Regions from separate parts of the Intestinimonas butyriciproducens genome, predicted to be linked through region 2. Evidence: riboswitches for the same ligand, from Rfam matches in the RefSeq annotation. Region 2 holds a riboswitch; each other region holds the start of a gene.
The links. A riboswitch is a leader RNA that binds a small molecule or an ion and turns the genes downstream of it on or off. The one in region 2 is predicted to bind cobalamin.
Positions count from the first base shown of each region.

Region 1: another riboswitch for cobalamin. It lies ahead of SRB521_RS04445 (apurinic/apyrimidinic endonuclease family protein); the one in region 2 lies ahead of cbiD (cobalt-precorrin-5B (C(1))-methyltransferase CbiD).
Region 3: another riboswitch for cobalamin. It lies ahead of SRB521_RS02910 (ABC transporter substrate-binding protein); the one in region 2 lies ahead of cbiD (cobalt-precorrin-5B (C(1))-methyltransferase CbiD).

Region 1 is NZ_CP011524.1:897,488-900,756, reverse strand. Features, by position in the region: gene SRB521_RS04450 (ANTAR domain-containing response regulator) at 50-646, opposite strand; gene SRB521_RS04445 (apurinic/apyrimidinic endonuclease family protein) at 901-1,875, opposite strand; cobalamin riboswitch at 2,180-2,365, opposite strand; gene SRB521_RS04440 (cupin domain-containing protein) at 2,499-2,939, opposite strand; gene SRB521_RS04435 (ethanolamine utilization protein EutH) at 2,973-3,269, opposite strand, start outside.
Region 2 is NZ_CP011524.1:1,791,626-1,794,894, reverse strand. Features, by position in the region: gene hisC (histidinol-phosphate transaminase) at 1-549, shown strand, start outside; gene SRB521_RS09075 (B12-binding domain-containing radical SAM protein) at 552-1,424, shown strand; cobalamin riboswitch at 1,510-1,704, shown strand; gene cbiD (cobalt-precorrin-5B (C(1))-methyltransferase CbiD) at 1,796-2,935, shown strand; gene cobM (precorrin-4 C(11)-methyltransferase) at 2,967-3,269, shown strand, end outside.
Region 3 is NZ_CP011524.1:560,404-563,672, reverse strand. Features, by position in the region: gene SRB521_RS02915 (FecCD family ABC transporter permease) at 1-831, opposite strand, end outside; gene SRB521_RS02910 (ABC transporter substrate-binding protein) at 833-1,945, opposite strand; cobalamin riboswitch at 2,125-2,245, opposite strand; gene pyrE (orotate phosphoribosyltransferase) at 2,436-3,113, shown strand; gene SRB521_RS02900 (JAB domain-containing protein) at 3,156-3,269, shown strand, end outside.

The sequences.
Region 1 (3,269 bases), 890 kb from region 2:
GACACCCTGTCGAACCTGAACATAGAGCTCTCCCTGGCCAGCAGACCGCTCACTGCTCCGGATTGGCCCCGGGCAGCACGGTGAAAAGCTCCGCGATTTTCAAAAGAGGCATCCGCTTCTCCTCCGCCACCCTCCGCAGAAAGTCCAGCGCATCCCCCGCATTGAGCTTCTCCCGCTCCATGACGGCACATTTGGCCCGCTCCAGCGTCCGGTGCTCACTGATCTGCCGTTCGACTTCGGCACAGTCCTGCCGGATGCGCTCCATGGCTCTGTTCCGCGCCAGAGCTGCGGCCAACCCCGGCAGTAGCTGTTTTTCCGTCACCGGCTTTACCAGATAACCTCCCGCTCCCAGATCTCTGGCTGCGGACACCAGCCTTTCGTCCGACCGCCCTGTCACAAAGAAGACCAGCTCCGCCAAATGCTCCTTTCGCAGGTAGGCGGCCGCCGAAAGGCCATCCAGATAGCGCAGGGGGATATCCAGAAAGACCGTCTCCGGCCGAAGCGCCTCACAGAGCTGGACCAGCTCCACGCCGTCGTTGGCTTCTCCGGCGACCGTATATCCGCCCCGCTCCAAAATCCCCCGCAGTCTCCCGCGGTCCTCCGCGCTGCTGTCTGCCAGGACAACATAGTTTCCCTTTGCCTGCATATTCCACCACACATCCCCCAAGGGGCCTTTCAACAACAAAAAAAGCGCACTCAAACACCGGACGGGTGCTCAAGACGCTTCCGCACATCTCGCATAACAGGCAGATCCGCTCTTTCGCGTGACCCGCTTGACGTTATTTGAATTATACACAAACCTTGGGCTCTTGTCAATGTTTCTTAGGCCTTTTGCCGGGAATTTTCCCAGTGGAAGAGGGACGCACCCGCGTGCGCCCCTCCCCCAACGGACTTTCTTTTCTAAAGAACGCCCAGAGCCCGGCTTTGGATCTCCAACCGCTTGTCCCGCTCCGCACGGTTCGCCGCAGAGAGCTCATGTACCAGCCATTCCGGAGCGATCCTTTCCACCAGCGCCCGTACGGCGGGGGTGGTCCATGGGCGATGGGTATCGATGCTCAGGATATGCTGATAGCTCTGGCAGAACTGCTCCGCATAGTCCACCGGCCAGGGGTCCGGCAGGCTGCCTGTGTGGGCCTTTACATAGGCGCCGCTGAGGCTCTGGTGGAGGTGGATTCCCCGGACCATGCTCCCCAGCCCGCCGTGCTCCTCCAGCATTCGGCTGACCCAGTCCGCCCCTTCCTCCTGTGTCCTGAGCTCCAGGTTCGCATTCATCAAATGGCCGGTATCCAGCATAATGCCCTTATTCTCATACTGAATGCCATCCAGCAGGCACCTGGTAAGCGCCGGCATTGTGAAGGTGAAGCCCGGCCACCACTGGTTCTCCACCAGGAAGGCCAGTGTAAGATTTCGGCCCGAAAGCAGCGTGTTGATGGCCTCCAGCGCCGCGTCGACGACCTCCTGATGGCTGTGCTCCCAACGATAGGTATAGCCCTCCTCCACGGACACATCCGAGACGTGGAAGACCACATACTCGGCCCCCCACCGCACCGCACGGTCGAGATCCTCGGAATAGAGCTTCAACAGGGTGTCCGGCCCCTCCGGTCCGCCGTAAAAGGAGGTCCATGCGGTCGCGCTCCCAAACTTGCGGGTCAGCGCCCTCCGGTCCGCCCGCCAGAAATCCAGCCAGTCCGGGAAGAAGGTCAGATGGTATCCCACATGGAGATGCTCCGGGATATTCTCCGGCAGGTCTTCCCCGCCCCAGATCACCTCCAGCCCGTCGCAATCAAAGTGTCGGCAAGCTGCCTCCAAGCTCCTGGTCGGTGGATACTCCGCCAGCGTTCCGGCAGTCATCGGCATACTGATCAGCTTTTTCAACCAAACGCCTCCTTTCTCTCATATGATCTGAAAAAAAGCCGTGGGGCAACCCCTACGTCGGAGCGCCCCACGGTCTTCCCACAGGTGGATATTCCTGGTATGGGCGGGCCCCGCAGTGGCAGCTACGGGCCCGCGTCCTTCTTCGGATCGCCATACCAGTCCAAAGGGAGGTGAAGAAGCCACCTGACACGTCACATAAGGAGTGAGCGCCGACAACAAAAAAGCCGTATCCTCTAACAAGGATACAGCAATAGCCCTGTGGAAGTGACACAGGGGCTGCACCCTCCTAAGCGCGAGGAGGTCTCTCGTGCGCCATACACAGGCAGGTATTCTGACTTAGGTGTCAAACGCGCTCCCCGCCTTCCCAGAGTTCTCACTCCAGTGACATCTTGGGGTCCGCTTCACCAATACAGCAACGGCTTTGTGCGGGATTCTCACCCGACTTCCCTTTTGAGCAAATGAGACCAGCACCTGCGTACCACTTATGATTCAGTTGTCAGCTTGGCTGGTTTTATTATAATCTCCTCTTCAACCCCTGTCAAGGGGAAAAGGAAAAATCTGAAAGACAATATCCCCCCGCCGCCCAATGGGCGGCGGGGGGATGGGAAGGAGGTCCCGCTTCCTTACTGCCAGTCGGCAGGGAACACGGTATAGGCGTATTTGGCGTGATCGGGGGTGCTGAAATGGATATGGCTACCCTTGGGGATGTAGATGACGTCTCCGGCATCTCCGCCTACCACACGCCCGTCGATCTTGATCTCCAGACGGCCTTCCAGCACGATGTCCCACTCGTCATAGGTCAGGGTCCACTCGAAGTCGGCTCCGTCGGTGAGCTCCATGATGCCGCAACCCATGCGGGGCGCCTCTTCCAGAGTGGCTACATCCTTGAGCTTGACGTCGTTCCGCCCCTCAAAGGGCTCCAGCTTCACGGTGGAGGTCTTGACGCTGAGTACGCCGCTGGGATCGACGTGCTTCTCAAAGCCACAGCCGCAGGAGGACGCGGCGGCCGTCTCCGAGAGGACCTTTTCCACGATGCTGCGGATGAGTTCTTCACTTACATTCATAGCGATTCCTTACCTTTCCAGGCGGTCTTGTTGTCAGAACTTTACGTTCTCGATCTTAGCCAGCAGTTTGGGGGCCAGAATATTGGCCACGATAATGGCGGTAACACCAGCCACCAGCTTGCCCACGATCACAGGGAAGATCATGTCGGGGTTGTTGCCAGCGGTAAAGCCCAGGTGATCGCCGAACACAAAGGCGGCAGACACGGCGAAGGCCACGTTCAGCAGCTTGCCCTTCGGGTTCATCTCGCCCATGATGTTGAACATGGCGATGTTGTTGGCCAGATTGGCCACCATGCCGGCAGAGCCCTGCTCGTTCATGCCCAGAGCGGC
Region 2 (3,269 bases):
GAGCATCGGGATGTGGTTGTGCTGGTGGACGAGGCCTATGTGGACTTCGGCGGCGTATCGGCCGACACATTGCTGAAGGAGTATGACAATCTGGTGGTCGTGCGCACGCTCTCCAAAAGCCGCGCGTTGGCCGGACTGCGGGTGGGCTATGCGCTGGGCAGTCCGAATCTGATCGCCGGGCTCTGTTGTGTGCGGGACTCCATCAACTCCTATACAGTGGACCGTCTGGCGCAGGCGGGAGCCGTGGCGGCGCTGGAGGATGGGCCCTACTTTGAGGAGATGAGAGAACGCGTAATCCGCACCCGGGAGCGGACGGAGGAGCGGCTGCGTGCAATGGGGTTTGCTGTCCTGGAGTCCAAGGCAAACTTCCTGTTTGTCAGCCATCCGAAACGCACCGGAAAGGCGCTGTTGGACGGGCTGCGGGAGCAGGGGATCCTGGTGCGCTGGTTTGACCGGCCCCGTATCGGCAACTATCTGCGCATCAGTGTCGGGACGGACGATGAGATGGACGCCCTCTGTGCAGCCCTCAAGGCGCTGACGGAGGGCTGAATATGCGCTATGAAGGTGATATCTACCGTCCGCCCGGAGAGTGGAAGAGCTATCTCCTGCAGACCACGGTGGGGTGTTCTCACAACACCTGTACGTTTTGCCGGATGTATCGGGGGAAACGGTTCCATATCCGCCCTTTGCCGGATATCCTGGAGGATATCCGCATGGCAAAAGCCTGCTATGGGGACCTTCGTCGGGTGTTCCTCTGTGACGGAGATGCGATCATCATGAAAACGGAGGAACTGCTTTCGATTCTGGACGCCCTTTATGACGCCTTCCCATCCCTGGAGAAGGTGACCACGTATGCTGGGCCGCTGAGCACGCTTTCCAAAACACCGGAAGAACTGAAAACCCTGCGGAAGGCCGGGCTGACCCGTGCCTATCTGGGAGTGGAGAGCGGAAGCGACGCGCTTCTGCACGCGGTCAAAAAAGGGGCGGACGCGCGGCAGATGCTGGAGGCGGGAATCCGTCTCAGGGAGGCGGGCTTTGACCTCTGGGTCATGGTGATCCTGGGTCTGGCCGGCCCTGGTGAGGCTGGGCGGCGGCATATTCTGGATACTGCGGCCATGATCAATGAGATGCGCCCCAGGCATCTCTCGGCGCTGACGCTGACGCTGTATCCGGGCACAGATCTCTATCAGGAATGGAGAGCGGGAAGATTTCAGGCGGCCACGGCGCGGGATACCCTGCGGGAGGCACGATTGCTCATTGAAAAGCTGGCGGTGGACCCGCTCCACTTTACCTGCGACCATGCCTCCAATTACGTGCCTCTGAAGGGAGGCCTGCCCGAAGACCGTGCATACTTTCTATCCCGTCTGGACCAAGCGCTGGAGAGCGGTACCGGGATGCGGCCGGAGTGGAGCCGGGGACTCTGATGGAGGGACGGAAAAATGGGAGGGACAGGTGGAGAAGAATGCCTTTACTTCCTGCGGGTTACTTGTTATAATAGATAGGAAAACAAAATACGGAGTATCGCATTGGTGCAGCGACGCAGCTGCTGAAAAGGGAAGTCCGGTGAAAGACCGGCGCAGTCTTACCTCTACTGTAAGCGTGGACGACGGCGTACAAAAGCCCATTGGTAATGATCGATTGCCGAGAAGGGACGCCCGAGGGAGAAGCGCAAGCCAGGAGACCTGCCGTGCGGAATACACAAGCATGACTCTTAGGTGGAGAGCGGCAGTGCCATGCCCATTTTCATGGTCCCTCTCCGCCCGGAGAGGGACCATTTTTTGTCGGGAGGCGGCGTATGGGCACCTTTGAACACTATATCTCCGTTGGCCGCGGCCGTCTCCGCTGCGGGTATACGACCGGTACCTGTGCCGCCGCCGCGGCACGGGGGGCGGCGGAGCTTCTGCTCACAGGGGAGATGCCCGCTCTGGTCCGGGTGGAGACGCCCGCCGGCATCCCTGTGGAAGCCGAGCTCTTAGAGCCGGCGTCGGGATGCGGATGGGCCTCCTGTGCGGTCCGGAAGGACGGGGGAGATGACCCGGACGCCACCCATGGCACCTTGGTTTTTGCCAAGGTGGAAAAGACGAAAGCCCGCGAAGTCACCATCGAAGGCGGGGTGGGCGTAGGGCGGGTCACCCGGCCCGGACTGGACCAGCCGGTAGGCGAGGCGGCCATCAATCATGTGCCCCGGGAAATGATCCTTCGCCAGATGGAGGAAGTACGCCGGAAGGCGGGGTACTCCGAGGGGCTCCGGGTGGAGATCTCCGTCCCGGCAGGGGAGAAATTGGCAAAAAGGACCTTTAATCCCCGGCTGGGGATCACAGGGGGCATTTCTATCCTGGGGACCTCCGGCATTGTGCGGCCTATGAGTGAAGCCGCACTTATAGATTCCCTGCGTCTGGAGCTGGACGTGCAGGCTGCGGCGGGGGTGGGAGACATCGTGGTGACTCCTGGTAATTACGGCGAACATTTTTCAAGGGAAGTTCTCCACCTGTCGCTGGACCACTGGGCCACCTGCTCCAACTATATTGGAGAGGCCATTGATCACGCAGCAGGGTTGGGATTTCGCAGCTTTCTGCTGGTGGGCCATCTGGGCAAGCTGTGCAAGGCTGCGGCGGGAAACATGAATACGCACTCCAGGGTATCCGATGCCAGGCGGGAGACCCTGGCGGCGCATACAGCCCTGTGCGGTGGGGACCGTACTGTTGTGGAGGCGGTGTTTCTGGCCATCACCACAGACGAAGCAGTTGATATTCTGGACCGCGCCGGACTGCGGGAGCCTGTAATGGCATCCCTGGCCGGTGCACTGGACCAGAGGCTCAAGGCACGGGCGGGAGAGGATATGGACATCGAGGCCATTTTTTTCTCCAACAAGCATGGGATACTGGGCCGGACGCCGGGAGCGGAGCGGCTGGCCGCGCTCCACGCCCCGGACTGAGACCATTTCAAACGGAAAGGAAGAGGAAACTATGATCCACTTTATTGGCGCGGGCCCCGGAGCCGCGGACCTCATCACTGTCCGCGGCGCACGGCTTCTGCGGGAAGCGGATGTGATCATCTATGCCGGCTCTCTGGTAAATCCGGCGCTTCTGGAGAACAAGAAAGAGAACTGTGCCATCTATGACAGTGCCTCCATGACCCTGGAGGATGTGATAGATGTGATGAAGGCCACGGAGGCATCCGGAGGCACCACCGTTCGGCTCCACACCGGAGACCCCTCTCTTTATGGGGCCATCCGGGAGCAGATGGACCGCTTGGACGAGCTGGAGATC
Region 3 (3,269 bases), 1.2 Mb from region 2:
GCTGACCACGGTGGCGGCGATGAGGGTGATGAGCAGCCCGGAGACACAGCGCAGCCGCCCCACATTGACCCCCAGGGCCACGGCGCTCTCATCCCCGGTGGTGAGCAGATTATAGTGCCATGCCCGGGAGAAGAGGATGGGCAGGGAGACGCCCAGCACCGCCGCGGTGAACAGGATCTGGGGCCAGGTGGACTGGGACAGGCTCCCGAAGGTCCAGTTGACAATGGCGGTGAGCTGCTGCTCGTTGGCGATGTACTGCATCCCGGCGTTGAGCGCGGAGAAAAAGTAGTTCAGCGCGATACCCACCAGTACGATGGTGGTGCTCCCCAGCCCCTTGGCGGAGGAGATGCCGTACACCAGCGCGGCGCACAGGAAGGCCAGAACAAAGGCCCCGAACACGGTGGTGAGCTGGGTGGTGCCCATGAAATTGAGGCCGAAGACGATCACCACCGCCGCGCCCATAGCGGCGGCGTTGGAAAGGCCGGTGGTGAAGGGGCTGGCCATAGTGTTGCCCGTGATGGCCTGCATTACCAGTCCGCTCACTGCCAGCCCGATCCCCGCCAGCAGCGCCATCACGATCCGGGGCAGCCGCAGGTGGAGCAGGACGGTGAGCTCCGTCCCGCTCAGGGGCCGGGCCTGGAGGGCGAGGGAGGGGAAGGCCGTGGCCAGCAGCCGGGCCGGGGTGACCTCCGCCACCCCGGCAAAGCAGCTCACCACGAAGGCCGCCAGCGTGGCCGCCGCCACCGCCGCGGCAAAGAGCGCCTTGAGCCGCCGGTAGCTCCTGATCTCCTCCCCCAGCGCGGGGCCGGGCGTTTCCACATACAGGGACATATCAGGGCAGGCGGTAGACGTGGCCCTCGATGGGGCCGACTTCCTGCATGGACATCCACTCGTCGAACACGGCGTCGGGGTCGATGTCCGCGCACTCGTCCGGATAGAGCCAGGTGGCGGTGTACAGGGCGCCGATGAGCTTGCCCAGGCCGCCGGCACAGAAGCCGGTGGTGCAGTAGAGGTTCTTGTTCTGGACGGCCTTCAGGTCGGACCAGCCGGGGCGGCTGACCATCTCGGCGGTTATCTCCTCATACATCTCCTGGGTGGGGGGCGTATACACGCCGGTATTCTTCAGGGCCGGGCCCGAGCTGGTCTTGATGATGAGGTCGGGGTCGGCCAGCAGGATGGCCTCGGGGTCGATGTCCTTGCCCGCCAGGCTCTCGTCGCCGAAAATGTTGATGGCCCCGGCGGAGACCAGCATGTTGTGCCAGCCGTCGTTGGAGGTGCCGGGGATGCAGGTGGTGTAGGGATCGCCGTACTCCCAGTAGACGGTCTTTTTCTCGGCCACGTTGGCCAGGCATGCGTCCAGCTTCTGCTGGTTCTCCTCATAGAACGCCCTGAGCTCGGCCGCCTTCTCCTCTACATCGAAGATCCGTCCCACGGCCTCGATCTGGTTGACCAGGTCCGCGTTGTCCCAGCCGGTGACCACCAGCACCTTGATGCCGAAGGGCTCCAGCATCTCCTGGTCCTGCTCATAGGTGCCGTTCTTAGGGGTGATGAGGACCTGAGCTCCCAGATCCACGATCTTCTCGTAGTTCAGCTCGCTCTGGCCCTTGCCGATCACGTTGTCAGGGTCGAACTGGCTCCAATAGACCCGGTCCTGGGCGGTATTGGTGTCCACGGCGATGACGCGGTCAATGGCGCCGCAGGCGCGGATCAGCTCGCTGTTGTAGCGGTTGGCCACCACGGCCCGCTCCACAGGCCAGGGGATCTCCACTTCACGGCCCAGGCCGTCCACCACCACCTTCGTGGTGGGCTCTTCGGCGTCGGGCGTGGCGGTGGGCGCTGTGGTCCCGGTGGGTGCGGGGGTGCTCTGGGCCTCCTGGCCGCCGCAGCCGGCCAGGAGGGAAAGGCTGAGGGTCAGCGCCAGGAACAGGGCGAGGGTTCGTTTCATGTCGGTTCTCCTTCTCTGTTTTAAAATATGTAAGGCCACAGGGCGCGTTCCCGCGTCCCGCAGCGGCTTACAGGCAAAAAAAGATTTCCTGTCGGCACAGCAGCGACAGGAAATCTCGGGCATAAAAAATTCCGTCCTCTGATGGTCCGTCAGATTACGACGCAAGGCATTCTGTCCAAGTATCCTGGCTCGGGTTCCCCGCCGCCGTGCGACTTCCCAGACCCCTCGGGTCCAGTGTCCTGACTGCACAGCGGCTCCCCCTTACAGTGGCGGCACCGCACCGGAATTACACCGGTTTCCATAAAACAGAAGCGTATATTTAATTCTATATTTTAGTATAAGCCTCCTTCCGTGGTCTGTCAAGAAAAATTCCCGGCCCGGCCCCTTTCCGCGCGTCTTTTTCCACCCCACTTCCTCCTTGTGCGCCCCCTTCAATAGTGATATAATATTTCGACTGAAATCGAAACAAACTGGAAAGGGGCCAATGCTCATGTCTCACTCTTATAAGGAAGCGTTCATCACGTTCATGGTGCGCTCCGGCGTGCTCACCTTCGGCGACTTCACCACCAAATCCGGACGCAGGACCCCCTACTTCATCAACACCGGCAACTACAAGACCGGCGCCCAGGCCAGCCAGCTGGGGGACTACTACGCCGCCTGCATCCAGGAGCACTTCCCCGACGGGGTGGACTGCCTCTTCGGCCCCGCCTACAAGGGCATCCCCCTGGCGGTGGCGGCGGCCTCCTCCCTCTACCGGAACTACGGTCGGGACCTCCCCTACTGCTTCAACCGCAAGGAGGCCAAGGACCACGGCGAAGGCGGGGTCATGGTGGGCTACAAGCCCCAGGACGGCGACCGGGTGGCCATTGTGGAGGACGTGGTCACCGCCGGCACCGCCGTGCGGGAGTCCATCGCCCTTTTCCAGCAGGTGGCCGACGTGTCCATCCGGGCCCTCTTCGTCTCCGTGGACCGCATGGAGCGGGGCACCCGGGACTGCTCCACCCTGGACGAGCTCCGGGAGGATTACGGCATCACCGTCTGCCCCATCGTCACCGTCCGGGAGATCATCGCCTTCCTCCACAACCGGGAGGTGGACGGCAAGGTCTATATCGACGACGCCGTAAAGGCCCGCATGGAGGCCTACCTGGCGGAGTACGGGGCCCGTTGAGCGCCGGCGGCGGGCGGGGCCTTTCAGAAAGGGGGCGGCGGCGTGGGACTCCATGACGGACACCGCAAACGGCTCAAGGCCCAGTTTCTCTCCCACGGGGAGGATTTTCACGACCACCAGCTCCTGGAGCTTCTGCTGTGCTACGCCATCCCTCAG